DNA from 4 places in the Streptomyces sp. BL1 genome. Region 4 is predicted to be linked to each of the others. Evidence: riboswitches for the same ligand, from Rfam matches in the RefSeq annotation. Region 4 holds a riboswitch; each other region holds the start of a gene.
What was found. Region 4 has a riboswitch for cobalamin ahead of metE (5-methyltetrahydropteroyltriglutamate--homocysteine S-methyltransferase). Riboswitches for the same ligand answer to the same signal wherever they lie in the genome.
Positions count from the first base shown of each region.

Region 1 (4,205 bases), 5.4 Mb from region 4:
CATGGGCGGCCTCATCGGAGCCACCGTCGCGTCCGTCGGTCTCAACGCCGTGAACGGCGAGACCGTGGTCATGAAGGTGCTCATCCCGGCACTCGCCGCCCCGCTCGTCGCGGGCATCGCCTCGCTCGTCGCGACCCGGCTCACCTACCGCGTCGCGAGGAACACCGACGAGAAGGACTCCGCCAAGGGCTACCGCGCCGGACAGATCACGTCCGCCGCGCTGGTCTCCCTGGCGCACGGCACCAACGACGCGCAGAAGACCATGGGCGTGATCACCCTCGCGCTCGTCGCCGGCGGCGCGCTGGCACCCGGTTCGGACCCGCCCATGTGGGTCATCGCGTCCGCGGGCATCGCCATCGCGCTGGGCACCTACCTCGGCGGCTGGCGGATCATCCGCACCATGGGCAAGGGCCTCACCGACATCAAGCCCCCGCAGGGCTTCGCCGCACAGACCGGCGCCGCGGCCACCATCCTGGCCTCCTCGCACATCGGCTTCTCGCTCTCCACCACCCACGTCTGCTCCGGTGCCGTCATGGGCTCCGGGGTCGGCCGCAAGGGCGGCGTGGTGCGCTGGTCGACGGCGGGCCGGATGGTCGCCGGATGGGCACTGACCCTGCCGGCGGCCGGACTGGTCGCCGCGGGCTCCGCGCTGCTGGCGTCCCAGGGCAACTGGGGTGTCACCACGGTCGCGGTGCTGGCGCTGGTGATCTGCGGCGGCATCTGGCTGCTGTCGCGCCGTGAGCCGGTCGACCACACCAACGTCAACGACACCCGCATCGCCGAGCCCGCGGCCGACGCGCCGCAGGGCGTCGTCACGGCCGCCGTACGGGCCGTCAGCCCGCCGCCCGCCGCGGGCGCCGCGGCGACGGACAGCGCGGCCGCAGCGGAGAAGCAGCCCGCCGCCGGCGTCTCCTCCTGACGCCGCGGCTTCGGAAAGCCGGAAAGCCGGAAGAGAGAATCGCTATGGAAATCGACTGGGCCGCACTCGGCCAGGTCTTCGGCGTCACGCTGGTGGCGACGGTCGGTCTGGTGGGCGTCTTCACGCTCGGCATCGTCGGTACGTCGTCCCGGAGCACCGCCGACGGCGGGTCGACGAGCGCCTCGGCGCCCGCCAGGGCCGGCGCCGTCGTGTGCTTCGCCCTGTGCGCGGCAGCCGTCGCGTTCGGGATCTGGATCATCGCCGCATAGCACGGCGCGCCGCGGTCGTCCGCGGCACCCCGTGGAACTCGCCGAAGGGGCACCGGTCTTGGCCGGTGCCCCTTCCGGTGTGTCTGCTCACACTCTTCCGTCGCAGGTCAACACGAAGTTGACGCCGTTTCCTCACCATGGTGGACTTCACGTTGCCCAGCGGCGGCAGGAGAGGAAGCCGGTGAGAATCCGGCGCGGTCCCGCCACTGTCACCGGGGAGCGCTCCCCATCCGAAGGTCACGGCCCGCCAGCGACACGGGCTGGAAGGCAGGGGAACGGTGCAACGGCACCGGCACGAGCGCCGATCCGGGAGCCAGGAGACTCTCACCGCCGGACACGTCGAACCAGGGCGCGGACCCTGAGTGAGGACACCGCCATGTCTGGCACCCGGTCAACTCCCTGTCCGACGACGGCCGTACGAGGCGCGACGGCGCGCTGACGACATGCCGCGTGCGAAGCACAGCTCCTATGTCACCGGTGCGGCCCTGGGCTACGCGCTCGACCTGCTCGCGGGCGATCCGCGCCGTGCGCACCCCGTCGCCGCCTTCGGGCGGGCCGCGGGCGCGCTGGAGCGCGCGCTGTGGCGCGACGGGCGTACGGCGGGCGCCGCGTACACCGCGCTGTGCGTGGGCGGCACCGTAGCCGCCGCGGCCGGAGCCGTCGGCGCGCTGCGCCGCGCTCCCCGCTCCCGTACGGCACTGACCGCCGCTGCCACCTGGGCCGTTGTCGGCGGGACCTCGCTGTGCCGCGAGGCGCAGGCGATCGGCACCGCCCTGGAGGCGGGCGATGTCGAGGGCGCACGGCGGCGGTTGCCGCATCTGTGCGGACGCGACCCGCAGGCGCTGGACGCGGACGGCATCGCGCGCGCTGTGGTCGAATCCGTCGCGGAGAACACGTCCGACGCGGTCGTCGGGGCGCTCGTGTGGGGCGCGCTGGCGGGCGTACCGGGGCTGGCCGGGTTCCGCGCCGTGAACACGCTGGACGCGATGGTCGGCCACCGCTCGCCCCGCCACCTGCGGTTCGGCTGGGCGGCCGCACGGCTCGACGACGTCGCGGGCTGGCCCGGCGCCCGGCTGACCGCGCTGCTGGCCGTACTGGGCGGGCCCGACCCGCACGGCGCGTGGCGCGCGTGGCAGGCGGACGCGGGAGAGCATCCCAGCCCCAACGCGGGCCCTGTGGAAGCCGCGTTCGCGGGTGCACTGGGTGTCCGTCTGGGGGGCACGCTCTCGTACGGCGGGCGGACGGAGCACCGGCCCGTGCTGAACACCGAGGGACGCGACGTGCGTTCCGGCGACATCGAGCGGGCCGTACGGCTGTCGCGGCGCGTCGGCGCCCTGACGCTGGCCGTCACCGCAGCGGGACGGCTGGCGCTGCTCCGCGGGAAGGGGAGGGTGTGAGCGGTACCCGTACACGTACCGGAGGCGGTCTGCTGATCGCGGGGACGACCTCGGACGCGGGCAAGAGCGTGGTCACGGCGGGCATCTGCCGCTGGCTGGCGCGCAAGGGCATCAAGGTCGCCCCCTTCAAGGCGCAGAACATGTCGCTCAATTCGTTCGTCACGCGCGACGGTGCGGAGATCGGGCGGGCGCAGGCCATGCAGGCCGCGGCCGCGCGGACCGAGCCGAGCGCGCTGATGAACCCGGTGCTGCTGAAGCCGGGCGGCGACAGGACGAGCCAGGTCGTACTGCTGGGCAAGCCGGTGGGTGAACTAAGTGCCCGTGGCTACCACGCCGGGCGGCAGGGGCAGCTCCTGGAGACCGTCACCGGCTGTCTGGAAGAGCTGCGCAGCACCCACGACGCGGTGATCTGCGAGGGCGCCGGCAGCCCGGCGGAGATCAATCTGCGGCGCAGCGACATCGTCAACATGGGCCTCGCGCGGGCCGCCGGGCTGCCCGTCGTGGTGGTCGGCGACATCGACAGGGGCGGCGTGTTCGCGTCGTTCTTCGGTACGACCGCGCTGCTGTCGGGCGAGGACCAGTCGCTGCTGGCCGGCTATATGGTCAACAAGTTCCGCGGCGACGTGTCGCTGCTGGAGCCCGGCCTGGAGCAGCTGCGCGGGCTGACGGGCCGGCAGACGCTCGGCGTACTGCCGCACCGGAACGGGCTGGGCATCGACGAGGAGGACGGACTGCGCGTGTCGATGCGCGGCACGGTCCGCGAGTCGGCGATCGACCCGCCGCACGGCAGCGACGTCCTGCGGGTCGCCGTGCTGCCGGTGCCGCTGATGTCGAACTTCACGGATGTCGACGCGCTGGCCGCCGAGCCGGGTGTCGTCGTCCGCTTCACCGACCGGCCCGAGGAACTCACCGACGCCGACCTGGTGGTGGTGCCCGGCACCCGCGGCACCGTGAAGGCCCTGCGCTGGCTGCGGGAGCGCGGCCTGGCGCAGGCGCTGGCGCGGCGCGCCGCCGAGGGCCGCCCGGTGCTGGGCATCTGCGGCGGCTACCAGCTGCTGGGCGAACGCATCGAGGACGACGTCGAGTCGCGCGCCGGGACGGTGGAGGGGCTCGGACTGCTGCCCGTACGGGTGCGGTTCGCGCCGGAGAAGACCCTCGCGCGGCCCGCCGGCACGGCGCTGGGGCAGCCGGTCGAGGGGTACGAGATCCACCACGGTGTCGCCGAAGTGCTCGGCGGCGACGACGCGTTCATCTCGGACGCGCACGGGCGCGCGCTGGACGGCTGCCGTGTGGGCTCCGTACGGGGCACACACTGGCACGGGTCGCTGGAGTGCGACAGCTTCCGGCGGGCGCTGCTGCGGCGGGTGGCCGACGAGGCGGGCCGCCCCGGTTTCGTACCGGCGCCGGAGACGAGCTTCGCCACCCTGCGCGAGGAACAGCTCGACCGGCTGGGCGACCTGATCGAGGAACACGCCGACACCGACGCGCTGCTGCGGCTGATCGAGCAAGGAGCGCCCGCGGGGCTGCCGTTCGTCCCGCCGGGCGCGCCGGCACCCGCTCAGGACGGAGCGAGGTCATGAACGACACCGCCATGCAACACGGTTACCGGACGTTGTCCGG
Region 1 is NZ_JBXYWZ010000002.1:6,021,762-6,025,966, reverse strand. It holds gene AC3AGO_RS26445 (anion permease) at 1-919, shown strand, start outside; gene AC3AGO_RS26440 (hypothetical protein) at 964-1,188, shown strand; cobalamin riboswitch at 1,361-1,511, shown strand; gene AC3AGO_RS26435 (cobalamin biosynthesis protein) at 1,632-2,585, shown strand; gene AC3AGO_RS26430 (cobyric acid synthase) at 2,582-4,165, shown strand.
Region 1: linked by a shared signal. The riboswitch ahead of AC3AGO_RS26435 (cobalamin biosynthesis protein) and the one ahead of metE (5-methyltetrahydropteroyltriglutamate--homocysteine S-methyltransferase) in region 4 are both predicted to bind cobalamin.

Region 2 (4,205 bases), 3.8 Mb from region 4:
GGCGGGAGGGGAGTTGCGGGTCGGGCGGGGTGGGCGCCCAGGGGGTCGAGTCGGCGGGTCTGCCCGGCCCGTGCTGGTCAGCCTCTCCGCCGCAGCGGGACGTGCTCCGCACGGGGCGGGTCGGTGGTGTGAGTGCGGGGTGCGCGTAGACCGCTGGGCGGGGGTCTGGGGCGGGACGGGGAAGGGGCCCGGGCACTTGGTGTCCGGGCCCCTTCACGTGCGTCGCGGCCCGCCCAGCCCGCGGGCACCGCACAGCGCGTAGCGTTACCGCGTTATCGCGTTACAGCTTCTCGATCACGTAGTCGATGCAGGCCGTCAGGGCCTCCACGTCGGACGGCTCGACCGCCGGGAACATGGCGACGCGCAGCTGGTTGCGGCCCAGCTTGCGGTACGGGTCGGTGTCGACGATGCCGTTGGCCCGCAGGACCTTGGCGACCTGCGCCGCGTCGATCGCGTCGTCGAAGTCGACCGTGCCGACGACCTGCGACCGCTGCGCCGGGTCGGTGACGAACGGCGTCGCCTGCTTGGACTCCTCGGCCCAGCCGTACAGCGCGCGCGACGACGTCGCGGTGCGGCGCACCGCCCAGTCCAGACCGCCCTGGCCGTTCAGCCACTCCAGCTGGTCGTTCAGCAGGAACAGCGTGGAGAGCGCCGGGGTGTTGTACGTCTGGTTCTTGCGGGAGTTGTCGATCGCCGTCTTCAGGTCGAAGAACGCCGGGATGTGCCGGTCGGACGCGGCGATCCGCTCGGCGCGCTCGATCGCGGCCGGCGAGAAGACGCCGATCCACAGGCCGCCGTCGGAGGCGAAGGACTTCTGCGGGGCGAAGTAGTAGACATCCGTCTGGGAGATGTCGACCGGCAGGCCGCCCGCGCCGGACGTCGCGTCGACGAGCACCAGGGCGTCGTCGTCCGCGCCGGACACGCGCTCGATCGGCATCGCGACGCCGGTCGAGGTCTCGTTGTGGGTGAGGGCGTACACATCCACGCCCTGTTCGGCCCGCGCTGCCGGGTGCGTACCCGGCTCGGACTTGATCACGGACGGGGCGTCCAGCCACGGCGCCAGCTCGGCGGCCTTGGCGAACTTCGACGAGAACTCGCCGAAGGACAGGTGCTGCGACTTGGTCTGGATCAGACCGTGTGTCGCGATGTCCCAGAAAGCGGTGGAACCACCGTTTCCGAGCACCACTTCATACCCCTCGGGGAGCTGGAACAGCTCCTTCACTCCGTCACGCACCTTGCCGACCAGGTCCTTGACCGGGGCCTGGCGGTGTGACGTGCCGAGCAGAGAGGTACCGGTGGCAGCCAGGGCGCTGAGCGCCTCCGTACGCACCTTGGACGGGCCCGAGCCGAATCGACCGTCGGCGGGCTTGATGTCAGCGGGAATCTGGAGATCAGCCACGCGGGCAGCCTAGTGCGTCCCCCCTGCTCCGCGGTACACGGTCCGTACGTCGAGACGCGGACCGGCACACGGTTGCCGTACGAACGCCCTGCGTACGCGGGGTGTGTTCGGGCCCGCTGCGGTTCGCGCCGAGGTGCGGCCCAGCGGTGCGATGCCGGGTGTGTGGTAGCTTGCGAACGCCAGTCGACCCCTGTCACCAGGCGGTTCGTACAAGGGAATCCGGTGGGAGTCCGGAGCTGACGCGCAGCGGTATGGGAGCTGGGCGAGTACAGGCCACTGGAGCACGGAAGCTCCGGGAAGGCGCTCGTCCGTACACGATCCCGAGCCCGAAGACCTGCTGGCCGCAAGAGGCCGCCGGGCTCCGCGCATGAGCCCCCGACGGAAAAGGGACCATGGCGCTATTCCGCCACCGCAGCCGCCGCCGCGCGCTGTCCATATCCGTGCTGATACCTGTCGTTCTCGGCCTGGTCGCGTCCTGCGGCGCCCAGGGCGGAACGGATCCGGAGGGGAAGGGCGCGGACAAGGCCGCCCCCGCCGGATACCCCAAGAAACTGGACAACTGCGGGCAGAAAGTGAAAGTTGAGCGGCCGCCGACGCGCGCCGTGTCCCTGAACCAGGACTCCACCGAGCTCCTGCTCTCCCTCGGCCTCGGCGACCGGATCGCGGGCACCGCGACCTGGACCGACCCCGTACTGCCCGAACTGAAGAAGGCCAACGCGAAGATCCCGCGGCTCGCCGACAACAACCCGTCCTTCGAGCGGGTGCTGGACAAGGAGCCGGACTTCGTCTCCGCCACCTTCGAGTCCACCCTCGGCAAGGGCGGCGTCGCCCGCCGCGGCGACTTCGAGAAGCTCGGCGTCCCCACGTACGTCTCCCCGGCCGACTGCGAGGGCAAGACCACCGCGGGCGGCGGCGACGGCTCCCGTACGAAGCCGCTCACGGTGGAGACCGTGTACGGCGAAATCCGCGACCTCGCCGAGGTGTTCGGCGTGGAGAAGCGCGGCGAGAAGCTGATCGGCCGGCTCAAGGCGCGGGAGGCGAAGGCCACCGAGGACGTGAACGCCTCGGACGCCCGGCTGATGTACTGGTTCGCCAACTCCGAATCGCCCTATATGGCGGGCTGCTGCGGCGCACCCGGCGCGATCAACCGCGCCGTCGGCGCGAAGAACGTCTTCGACGACACCCGCCAGGAATGGCCGCAGGTCAACTGGGAGGACGTCGCCGACCGCAACCCCGACATGATCGTTCTCGGGGATCTGACACGGAAGCGGGAGACCGCCGAATCCGCGAAGCAGAAGATCGAGTTCCTGGAGTCGAACCCCGTGACACGGCACATGGAGGCCGTGAAGAAGAAGCGGTACGTGCTGCTGAGCGGGGCCGCGATGAACCCGTCCGTACGGCTGCCGGGCGAAGGCGTGGAGAAAGTGGCCGCGGGACTGCGGAAGTTCGGGCTCGACAAGTGAGGGGACTTCCGAGGGGACTTCCTGTGAAGCGGGCGCCCTCCGGGGAGGGGGCCGGGGAGGTGTCCGGTTCGTCCGGTGAGGGGGCCGGGGCGGACCCGTCCGGTTCGCCCGCGTCCGGGCTTTCTGCGGCCGGGGCTTCCGTGTCCGGTTCGGCTGCGGACGGGGCTTCCGTGTCCGGTTCGGCTGCGGACGGGCCCTCCGTGTCCGGGACTTCCGCTTCCGTCGGCCGGTCCGGCTCCGCGTCCGCCGTGCCCTCCGGGAAGCCGCGGCTGCGGCTCGGCGTGCTGTGGATGGGCGGACTCGCGCTGCTCCTGCTGTCCGTCGCCGTCACCATCACCATCGGCCCCTCCGACATCCGCGTCACCGACGTGTGGGGCGTCGTCGCCGAACACCTCGGCTGGGGCGGCTCCACCGGCCTCACCCCCATCCGCGAGGGCATCGTGTGGGACCTGCGGCTGCCCCGTACGGTCCTCGCCGCCGTGTGCGGCGCCGGACTCGGCGTGTGCGGCGCCATCATGCAGTCCCTGCTGCGCAACCCGCTCGCCGACCCGTACGTACTCGGCGTCTCCTCCGGAGCTTCCACCGGCGCGGTCCTCGTCGTCGTCCTCGGCGTCGGCGGCAGCGCCGTCACCCTCCCCATGGGCGCCTTCGCCGGAGCGCTGCTCTCGTTCGTCCTGGTCCTCGCCCTCGCCTACGCGTCCGGCGCCACCAACGAACGCGTCCTGCTCGCCGGTGTCGCCGGCATGCAACTCTTCTCCGCGCTCACCTCGTTCATCGTGATGTCGTCCGCCGACGCCGAGCAGACCCGCGGCGTACTGTTCTGGCTCCTCGGCTCCCTCGCCAATGCCGGCTGGACCGATGTCGCCTTCTGCGCCGGCGCTTTGGCGCTCGCGCTGCTCGTGTGCCTCGCGTACGCGCACCACCTGGACGCCTTCACCTTCGGGCAGGAAGCGGCCGCCGCGCTGGGCGTCTCGGTCCGCCGCGTACGGCTCGTCCTGCTCGTCGTCACCGCGCTGCTGACGGCGACGCTCGTGAGCGCCGCCGGGGCGATCGGGTTCGTCGGGCTCGTGCTGCCGCACGCGGCCCGGGCTGTCGTCGGGCCGGGGCATCGGGGGCTGTTGCCCACGACGGCACTCGCCGGTGCGGTCTTCCTCGTGTGGGTCGACACCGTGGCCCGTACCGTGCTCGACCCGCAGGACGTACCGGTGGGCGTCGTGACCTCGCTGATCGGCGTCCCCTGCTTCGCGTTCATCCTCCACCGCAGCCGGAGCGTGCGATGACCGCGAGTGTGCGATGACCGCGAGCGTGCGATGACCGCGAGTGTGCGGCCGGCGACCGCGGAA
Region 2 is NZ_JBXYWZ010000002.1:4,439,329-4,443,533, forward strand. It holds gene serC (phosphoserine transaminase) at 281-1,399, opposite strand; cobalamin riboswitch at 1,563-1,755, shown strand; gene AC3AGO_RS19645 (ABC transporter substrate-binding protein) at 1,792-2,862, shown strand; gene AC3AGO_RS19650 (FecCD family ABC transporter permease) at 3,153-4,142, shown strand.
Region 2: linked by a shared signal. The riboswitch ahead of AC3AGO_RS19645 (ABC transporter substrate-binding protein) and the one ahead of metE (5-methyltetrahydropteroyltriglutamate--homocysteine S-methyltransferase) in region 4 are both predicted to bind cobalamin.

Region 3 (4,205 bases), 2.3 Mb from region 4:
AGAAGGAGTCCCAGATCCGGATGATCGGGTACGGGGCGATGCTGATGGAGTCCTTCGTCGCCGTGATGGCGATGGTGGCGGCCTGCATCATCGACCCCGGCCTGTACTTCGCGATGAACGCTCCCGCGGGCGTCATCGGCGACTCCGTACAGTCCGCCTCGCAGGCGGTCGCCGGCTTCGGCTACTCCATCTCGCCCGACCAGCTCGCCGCCGCGGCCAAGGCGGTGGAGGAACAGTCGCTGCTGTCCCGTACGGGCGGTGCGCCGACACTGGCGGTCGGCGTGTCCGAGATCTTCTCCCAAGTGGTCGGCGGCGCCGGGATGAAGGCGTTCTGGTACCACTTCGCGATCATGTTCGAGGCGCTGTTCATCCTGACCGCGCTCGACGCGGGCACCCGGGTGGGCCGGTTCATGCTGCAGGACACCCTCGGCAACGTCATGCCGAAGTTCCGCAACATCAGCTGGAAGCCCGGACTGTGGCTCACCAGCGCCATCGTCGTGGCGCTGTGGGGCTACTTCCTGTGGGTCGGCGTGCACGAGCCGCTGGGCGGCATCAACCAGCTCTTCCCGCTCTTCGGCATCGCCAACCAGCTGCTGGCCGCGGTCGCCCTGGCGGTCGCCACGACGCTGCTGATCAAGTCCGGACGGCTCAAGTGGGCCTGGGTGACGGGCATTCCGCTGGTGTGGGACGCGGTCGTGACGCTGACCGCGAGCTGGCAGAAGGTGTTCTCGTCCGATCCCAAGGTGGGCTTCTTCAAGCAGCGTTCGGTCACCCAGGACGCCATCGAGCAGGGCAAGGTGCTGCCGCCCGCCAAGACCATGGACGACATGCACACCATCGTCACCAACACCACGGTGGACGGGGTGCTTTCCGCACTGTTCGCCCTGCTGGTTGTCGTGGTCCTGGCGGACTCGGCGCGCACCTGCGTGCGTTCGCTGCGGGAGCAGCGGAGCGGCATCGCGGCCCGGCTGCACGAGGCCCCGTACGAACAGTCCCGGATCGTGGCACCGGCCGGCCTGATCACCACCAAGGAGGAGAAGGCCGAACTGGCTGCCGCCGCGGCGAGTCCGGGCGACGACCCCGACGCGGGCCGTACGGACAGCCGCTGACGCCGCGCACTGCCGCACCGGACACCACGGCACCCCACTGACCGCTGTCAGTGGGGTGCCGCATGCTTGCCGCATGGACTTCAGCATCAGACGCGCACACTCCGGCGAGCTGGACGAGGTCGGGGAGCTCACCGCGGAGGCGTATCTCGGGGACGGTCTGCTGGACTTCGGGGAGGCCGACAGCTATCTGACCACCCTGCGCGACGCGCGGGGCCGTGCGGCGCGGGCCGAACTGCTCGTCGCCGTGGACTCGGCGACCGGCGAACTGCTGGGCAGCGTGACCTACACGGGACCCGACGGGGCGTACGCGGAGGTCTCGCGCCCCGGCGAGGGCGAGTTCCGGATGCTGGCCGTGCGCGGGGCGGGACGGCGGCGCGGCGTCGGTGAGGCGCTGGTGCGGGCCTGTCTGGACCGGGCCCGCGAGCAGGGGCTGGAACGGGTCGTCATGTCGAGCTCCCCGCGGATGGCTCCGGCCCACCGGCTGTACGGGCGGCTGGGGTTCGTCCGCAGCCCCGATCGGGACTGGGGTCCGGCCCCGGAGTTCACCCTGCTGACCTTCGGGGTGGAACTGTCCCCAGCGGATTGACCGGCGACACAAGATATGGGGTGGGGCGCACGGGGCAGCACAAGATGTATGCTCGTGCTCGCTGTCGCCGCAGGGGAATCCGGTGCAAGTCCGGAACTGTCCCGCAACGGTGAGTGATGGGCTGCTTTGTCTGCCCACACAAGTCCGAGTGCCTGCCGGCAGTGTGAACTGTCGTCCGGGCTTCGTGGGTTGAGCCGGCGGACGCTGACGGGTGTGCCCCGCGCCGGTGCGGCGGCCCCCGTACGCGCCCCGTCCCGACTCGCTCTCGCGGCCCCGCATGCGAGGGAGAGCGCGTCCAGTGACCATCGCACCAGCAGCACCCGCCGGCACGTCGGGCCCGTCCGGCGGGGAACCGCGGTCCGACGAGCCCGGTTCAGCGGCCGGCCGGCTGCTGAACACCCTGCGGGAGCTCAGCGCCGGACTGCCGGCCACCGACCCGGAGCGGATCGCCGCCGCCGTACGGCTCGGACGGCAACCGGGCGCCGATGAGGCCGAGTTGCGGTCCCTGGCGACCGAGGCCGCCGCGGGGCTGACCGCCGAGGAACCGGAGTACTCGCGGCTCGCCGCGCGGCTGCTCACCCGCACCGTGCGGGAGGAGGCCGCCGCGCAGGGCGCGGTGTCCTTCTCCGCCTCCGTCGCCACCGGCCACCGGGAGGGGCTGATCGCGGACGGCACGGCGGACTTCGTACGGCGGCACGCGGCGCGTCTGGACGCGCTGGCCGAACAGGCCGTCGCGGACGGCGCCGACGACCGGTTCGGCTACTTCGGGCTGCGCACGCTGCACTCGCGCTACCTGCTGCGGCATCCGACCAGCCGTCAGGTCACCGAGACGGCGCAGCACTTCCTGCTGCGGGTGGCGTGCGGTCTGGCGGACGGTGTGTCCCAGGAGGCGCTGGAGGAGGTCGCCGAGCTGTACCGGCTGACCAGTTCGCTCGCCTATCTGCCGTCCTCCCCCACGCTGTTCAACTCCGGGACGCGGCACCCGCAGATGTCCTCCTGCTATCTGCTGGACTCGCCGCTGGACGAACTGGACTCGCTCTACGAGCGATACCACCAGGTCGCCCGGCTCTCGAAGCACGCGGGCGGCATCGGGCTGCCGTTCAGCCGGATCAGGGCCCGCGGCTCCCTGATCCGCGGCACCAACGGACACTCCAACGGCATCGTGCCGTTCCTGCGCACCCTCGACTCCTCGGTGGCCGCGGTCAATCAGGGCGGCCGGCGCAAAGGCGCGGCGTGCGTCTATCTGGAGCCCTGGCACGCGGACGTGGAGGAGTTCCTGGAGCTGCGCGACAACACCGGCGAGGAAGCGCGGCGCACGCACAATCTGAACATCGCGCACTGGATCCCCGACGAGTTCATGCGGCGCGTCGAGGCGGACGCAGACTGGTCGCTGTTCTCCCCCGCCGACGTACCGGAACTGGTCGACCTGTGGGGCGACGAGTTCGACGCCGCGTACCGCCGTGCCGAGGACGAGCAGCTGTACGTACGGCAGGTGCCCGCACGGCAGTTGTACTCCCGCATGATGCGCACCCTCGCGCAGACCGGCAACGGCTGGATGACGTTCAAGGACGCGTCCAACCGGACGGCCAACCAGACGGCCGAACCGGGCCGCACCGTGCACTCCTCGAACCTATGCACCGAGATCCTGGAGGTGACCGACGACGGGGAGACCGCCGTGTGCAACCTCGGCTCGGTCAACCTGTCGGCGCACCTGGGCGACGACGGCCGGATGGACTGGGAACGGCTGGACGCCACCGTACGAACGGCCGTGACCTTCCTCGACCGCGTCGTGGACATCAACTTCTATCCGACCGAACAGTCCGGCCGCTCCAACTCCCGCTGGCGGCCCGTCGGTCTGGGCGTCATGGGTCTGCAGGACGTGCTGTTCCGGCTGCGGCTGCCCTTCGACTCGGACGGCGCCCGCGAGCTGTCCACCCGTATCGCCGAACGCATCATGCTGGCGGCCTACGAGGCGTCGGCGGACCTCGCCGAACGGCACGGCCCGCTGCCCGCCTGGGAGTCGACCCGTACGGCACGCGGTGTGCTGCACCCCGACCACTACCCGGACGCCGTACGGAACGCCGCCTGGCCGGAGCGCTGGGACGCGCTGCGCGCCCGCATCCGGAGCACCGGCATGCGCAACTCCCTGCTGCTCGCCATCGCCCCGACTGCCACCATCGCGTCGATCGCCGGCGTGTACGAGTGCATCGAGCCGCAGGTGTCCAACCTCTTCAAGCGCGAGACGCTCAGCGGCGAGTTCCTCCAGGTGAACGCCTACCTGATCGACGAGTTGAAGCGGCGCGGCCTGTGGGACGACCGGGCGCGGGACGCGCTGCGGGAGGCCAACGGGTCGGTCGCGGACCTGGAGTGGATCCCGGCGGACGTACGGCACCTGTACCGCACGGCGTGGGAGCTGCCCCAGCGCGCGGTCATCGACATGGCCGCAGCCCGTACGCCGTTCCTGGACCAGAGCCAGTCGCTGAACCTCTTCATGGCGGCGCCGACCATCG
Region 3 is NZ_JBXYWZ010000002.1:2,969,017-2,973,221, forward strand. It holds gene AC3AGO_RS13010 (carbon starvation CstA family protein) at 1-1,109, shown strand, start outside; gene AC3AGO_RS13015 (GNAT family N-acetyltransferase) at 1,183-1,695, shown strand; adenosylcobalamin-variant (AdoCbl-variant) riboswitch at 1,757-1,857, shown strand; gene AC3AGO_RS13020 (ribonucleoside-diphosphate reductase subunit alpha) at 1,994-4,205, shown strand, end outside.
Region 3: linked by a shared signal. The riboswitch ahead of AC3AGO_RS13020 (ribonucleoside-diphosphate reductase subunit alpha) and the one ahead of metE (5-methyltetrahydropteroyltriglutamate--homocysteine S-methyltransferase) in region 4 are both predicted to bind cobalamin.

Region 4 (4,205 bases):
TGGCCGGAGCGACGCTCGCGGTGCTGACCCGGAAGGACTCGGTGGCCCATTCCAGATAGGCGGGGCGGTCCGCCGCGCGCAGCGGCAGCGTCTCGCGCAGCGCCGGCTCGTCGACCTGGATCACCGAAGTGCCCGCCGCCTCCAGGTCGTCGACCTCGTCCCGCAGCGCGAGCGCCACCTGCCTGGCCGTCTCCCCCAGGGGCTGGTCGTCGCGTACGAAGGACCAGGCGAGCATCGTGACCGGCCCGGTGAGCATGCCCTTGACCGGGCGCGGGGTCAGCGACTGGGCGTACTTCGTCCACGCCACCGTCATCGGCTCCGGCCGCGAGATGTCGCCGGCCAGGATCGGCGGGCGCACGTAGCGGGTGCCGTACGACTGGACCCAGCCGTGCTCGGTGGCCAGATAGCCCGAGAGCTGTTCGGCGAAGTACTGGACCATGTCGTTGCGTTCGGGCTCGCCGTGCACCAGCACGTCGATGCCGGCCTTCTCCTGGAAGCCGATCACGTCCCGGATCTCGGTCTTGATGCGCTCCTCGTACCCGGCCGCGTCGATCTTCCCCTTGCGCAAGTCGGCGCGCGCGGTGCGCAGTTCGGCCGTCTGCGGGAAGGAGCCGATGGTCGTGGTCGGCAGCAGCGGCAGCCCCAGGTGCGCCCGCTGTGCTTCGGCACGCCGGTCGTACGGCTGGGAGCGGCGGGTGTCGGCCTCGGTCACCGCGGCCGCGCGGGTGCGCACCGCCGGGTCGTGGGTGATCGCGGAGGCCCGGCGGGACTCCAGGTCACGGCGGTTGGCGGACAGCGCGTCGGACGCCTTGTCGGTGCCCTCGGTCAACGCCCGCGCGAGCGTGACGATTTCGGTGGTCTTCTGGCGGGCGAAGGCCAGCCAGCGCAGCACCTCGGGGTCGATGTCGTTCTCGGCCTGGGCGTCCAGCGGTACGTGCAACAGCGAGCAGGAGGCGGCCACATCGACCCGCTCGGCGCGCCCGGCGAGCTTGCCGAGCGTGGCGAGCGACGCCTCCAGGTCGTTGATCCAGATGTTGCGGCCGTTGACCACGCCGGCCACCAGACGCTTGCCGGGCAGCCCGCCGGCGGCGGTGATGGCCTCCAGGTTGGCCGCGGCGGCGTCGGTGAAGTCGATCGCCAGGCCGTCGACGGGGCTGTTGGCCAGGACGGGCAGCGCGTCGCCCAGGCGGTCGAAGTAGGAGGCGACCAGCAGCTTCGGACGGTCGGCCAGGCCGCCCAGTTCGCGGTAGGCGCGCTCGGCCGCGGCCAGTTCCCCGGGCGTACGGTCCTGGACCAGGGCTGGCTCGTCGAGCTGCACCCAGTCGGCGCCCGCGGCGCGCAGCTCGGCCAGCAGCTGTGCGTAGACGGGCAGCAGCTTCTCCAGCAGGCTCAGCGGCTGGAAGTCGGGGGCGACACCGGGCGCCGGCTTGGCCAGCAGCAGGTATGTGACAGGGCCGACCAGGACCGGACGGGCCGTCAGACCCAGTGCGAGGGCTTCCTTGAGCTCGGCGACCTGCTTGGCCGGGTTCGCGGCGAAGGCGGTGTCGGGCCCCAACTCGGGCACCAGGTAGTGGTAGTTGGTGTCGAACCACTTGGTCATCTCCAGCGGCGCCACCTCCTGTGTGCCGCGGGCCATGGCGAAGAAGCCATCGAGCGCGTCGGCCTCGACGGCCGCGCGGTGGCGTTCGGGGATGGCGCCGACCATGACGCTGGTGTCGAGCATGTGGTCGTAGTACGAGAAGTCGCCGGTCGGCACTTCCTGGATGCCGGCCTCGGCGAGCTGGAGCCAGTTGGCCCGGCGCAGGTCGGCCGCGGTCTGCTTGAGGGCCTCGGCGGTGACGCGGCCCTTCCAGTAGCCCTCGATGGCCTTCTTCAGTTCCCGGTTCGGGCCCTGACGGGGGTAGCCGTACACGGTGGCCCGTGCTGCCGCGGCTGCGGACTTGGCTGTCACGGAACTCTCCTTCGCGAGATGTCTCGTCGGATCCCGGATCGAACGAGGAGACGAAGGGAGGCGAACAAACGGCGACGACAGTACGCGCGGCTTGCGTCTGCCTGCTCCATGTGTGTGCGCCGACCCGCCCTCGAGGTCACCGGAACTCCGCACGTGCATGCACACGTACGGGCAACGGGCAGGTCTTCGGACTTGCGGGCGTGCCGGCCGGTCTCCCGGCGGGCGCCTAGTGGCCATCGCTTCCCGGGCCGTGGCCCAGTGCTCATGACGGCGGTCGTTCCCGCTCACCGCTGCGGGGCAGTCCCGGAGTCACACCGGGTTCCCTCTTACGACGCCTCCCGCCTGGCAGACGGGGCGAACCAGCTGCACGGCCAGCGTAGACGCTCGACCCGCTTCCTGAACAGCGCGCCCGGCGGGAGGCGCCGGTCAACCTGGCCGCGCGGACGGCGTGGGTCACATGACGCGGCTCAGGTAGCAGCGGATCTCGTCGCGGTTCCGGGTGAGCCGGTCGATACGGGTGTCGAGGTTGTCGAGCTCCTGGCGCAGGAGTTCCGCCATGTCCGGGTCGGGACAGGCGGGCATGTCGCTGCGGGGGCCCTGGACACAGGGCAGCAGGAACCTGATGACCCGGGTGGACAGGCCGCAGTCCAGAAGCCCACGGATCTGGTGAACCTGCTCGATCGCTTCCTCGGCATAGTCGCGGTAGGTGTTCGACGAGCCCGCGGATGCAGCAGCCCCTGCTCTTCGTAGTAGCGCAGTTGACGGGTGCTCACCCCGGTGCAATGCGCAAGCTCGCCGATGCGCATGAAACCTCGAACGCCCTTCGTCCTTGACCTTCACGCCGGTGTCAAAGTTTAGCATCTGAGTGTTGACCCGGAATTCTCCCTCCCCAACTTCCGATTCAGAGAGGGGACGTCATGAATGCGGTCCGGACTTCGTACGAGGCGAAAGCGGGCAGTGTGCTCGATGTCGACAAGCCGTTCTACGACAGACTCGCCGAGGACACCGGCAGCAGGGAACTCGTCGACAGGTTCGTCCTTCCGCCCCGGTCGGGGCGTGCGTGGGAGGTGCCTGCCGGACACCTGTGCCGAGTGAGCACTCCTGACGGTGCCCAGTGCGGTGATTTCAACGTCTGGAACCGCCACAATCCGCGGGAGCGTCTGTGGGCGTCCCGTACCCGTCAGCTGCAGGGCGCGCATGTGACCCGCTACGACCGCCTGTGGTCGACCCTGCCGTACATGCGCCCCCTGCTGACGGTCACCAATGATTCGCTGGAGTGGTATGGAAAGGACGAGGACGGCGCCCGCGTGCATGATCTGCTCGGTTCGCGGTGCGACCCCTACATCAACCGCATTCTCACCGGCGAGGATTTCGATCTGCACTGTCACTCGAATCTGACCCGGGCGGTGTTGCCGTACGGATTGAGCGAGTCCGATGTGCACGACGTGCTGAACATCTTCACCGTCACCGGACTCGACGACGAGGACCGGTACTACATGAAGCCCTCGCCCGCGAAAGCCGGAGACTTCTTCGAATTCTTCGCCGAGCAGGATCTGCTGTGCGCACTGTCGAACTGCCCGGCAGGGGACCTCTCGGTGCCGTTCTGGGGCCCCGAGGCCGGCGAGCCCGTCTGCCGGCCGCTCGCCGTCGAGGTCCACCGCCCGCCGCGCCGGCTGACGGACGGCTGGAGCACGCCGCCCCGCTCCCCGTACGCAGGAATGCACGGGCTCCGACTGCGCGAGTGAGCACGGCACTCCGTGCTCACAGGCTCAGCTACGAAGCCCTACGGGGCGGGCTCCGGGCCTGTCAACTCCTCGGGAGAGAGCGGCTGTTCGGTCCAGATGATTTTGCCGTCGGGGGTGTCGCGGGTGCCCCAGCGCTGGGTGACCTGGGAGATGAGGTAGAGCCCGCGGCCGCCCTCGTCCGTCGCGCGCGGGTGGCGCAGGTACGGGGAGGTGTTGCTGCTGTCGGAGACCTCGCAGGTGAGGGTGTGTTCGAGGATGAGGCGCAGCCGGATGGGCGCGGCCCCGTAGCGGATGGCGTTGGTGACCAGTTCGCTGACGACCAGTTCCGTGGTGAACGCCAGCTCTTCCAGGCCCCAATTGGTCAGCTGTTCCATGGTCTGTTCGCGGGCACGCGAGACCACGGCCGGGTCGGCGGGCAGGTCCCAGGTGGCGTACCGGTCCGCGCCGAGGCTGCGGGTCGCGGCCAGCAGCAGCGTCACGTCGTCGTACGGGCGGGCGGGCACCAGGGT
Region 4 is NZ_JBXYWZ010000002.1:658,585-662,789, reverse strand. It holds gene metE (5-methyltetrahydropteroyltriglutamate--homocysteine S-methyltransferase) at 1-1,951, opposite strand, end outside; cobalamin riboswitch at 2,112-2,330, opposite strand; gene AC3AGO_RS03115 (MerR family transcriptional regulator) at 2,405-2,575, opposite strand; partial or broken gene AC3AGO_RS03110 (hypothetical protein) at 2,704-2,757, opposite strand; gene AC3AGO_RS03105 (urea carboxylase-associated family protein) at 2,869-3,696, shown strand; gene AC3AGO_RS03100 (SpoIIE family protein phosphatase) at 3,735-4,205, opposite strand, start outside.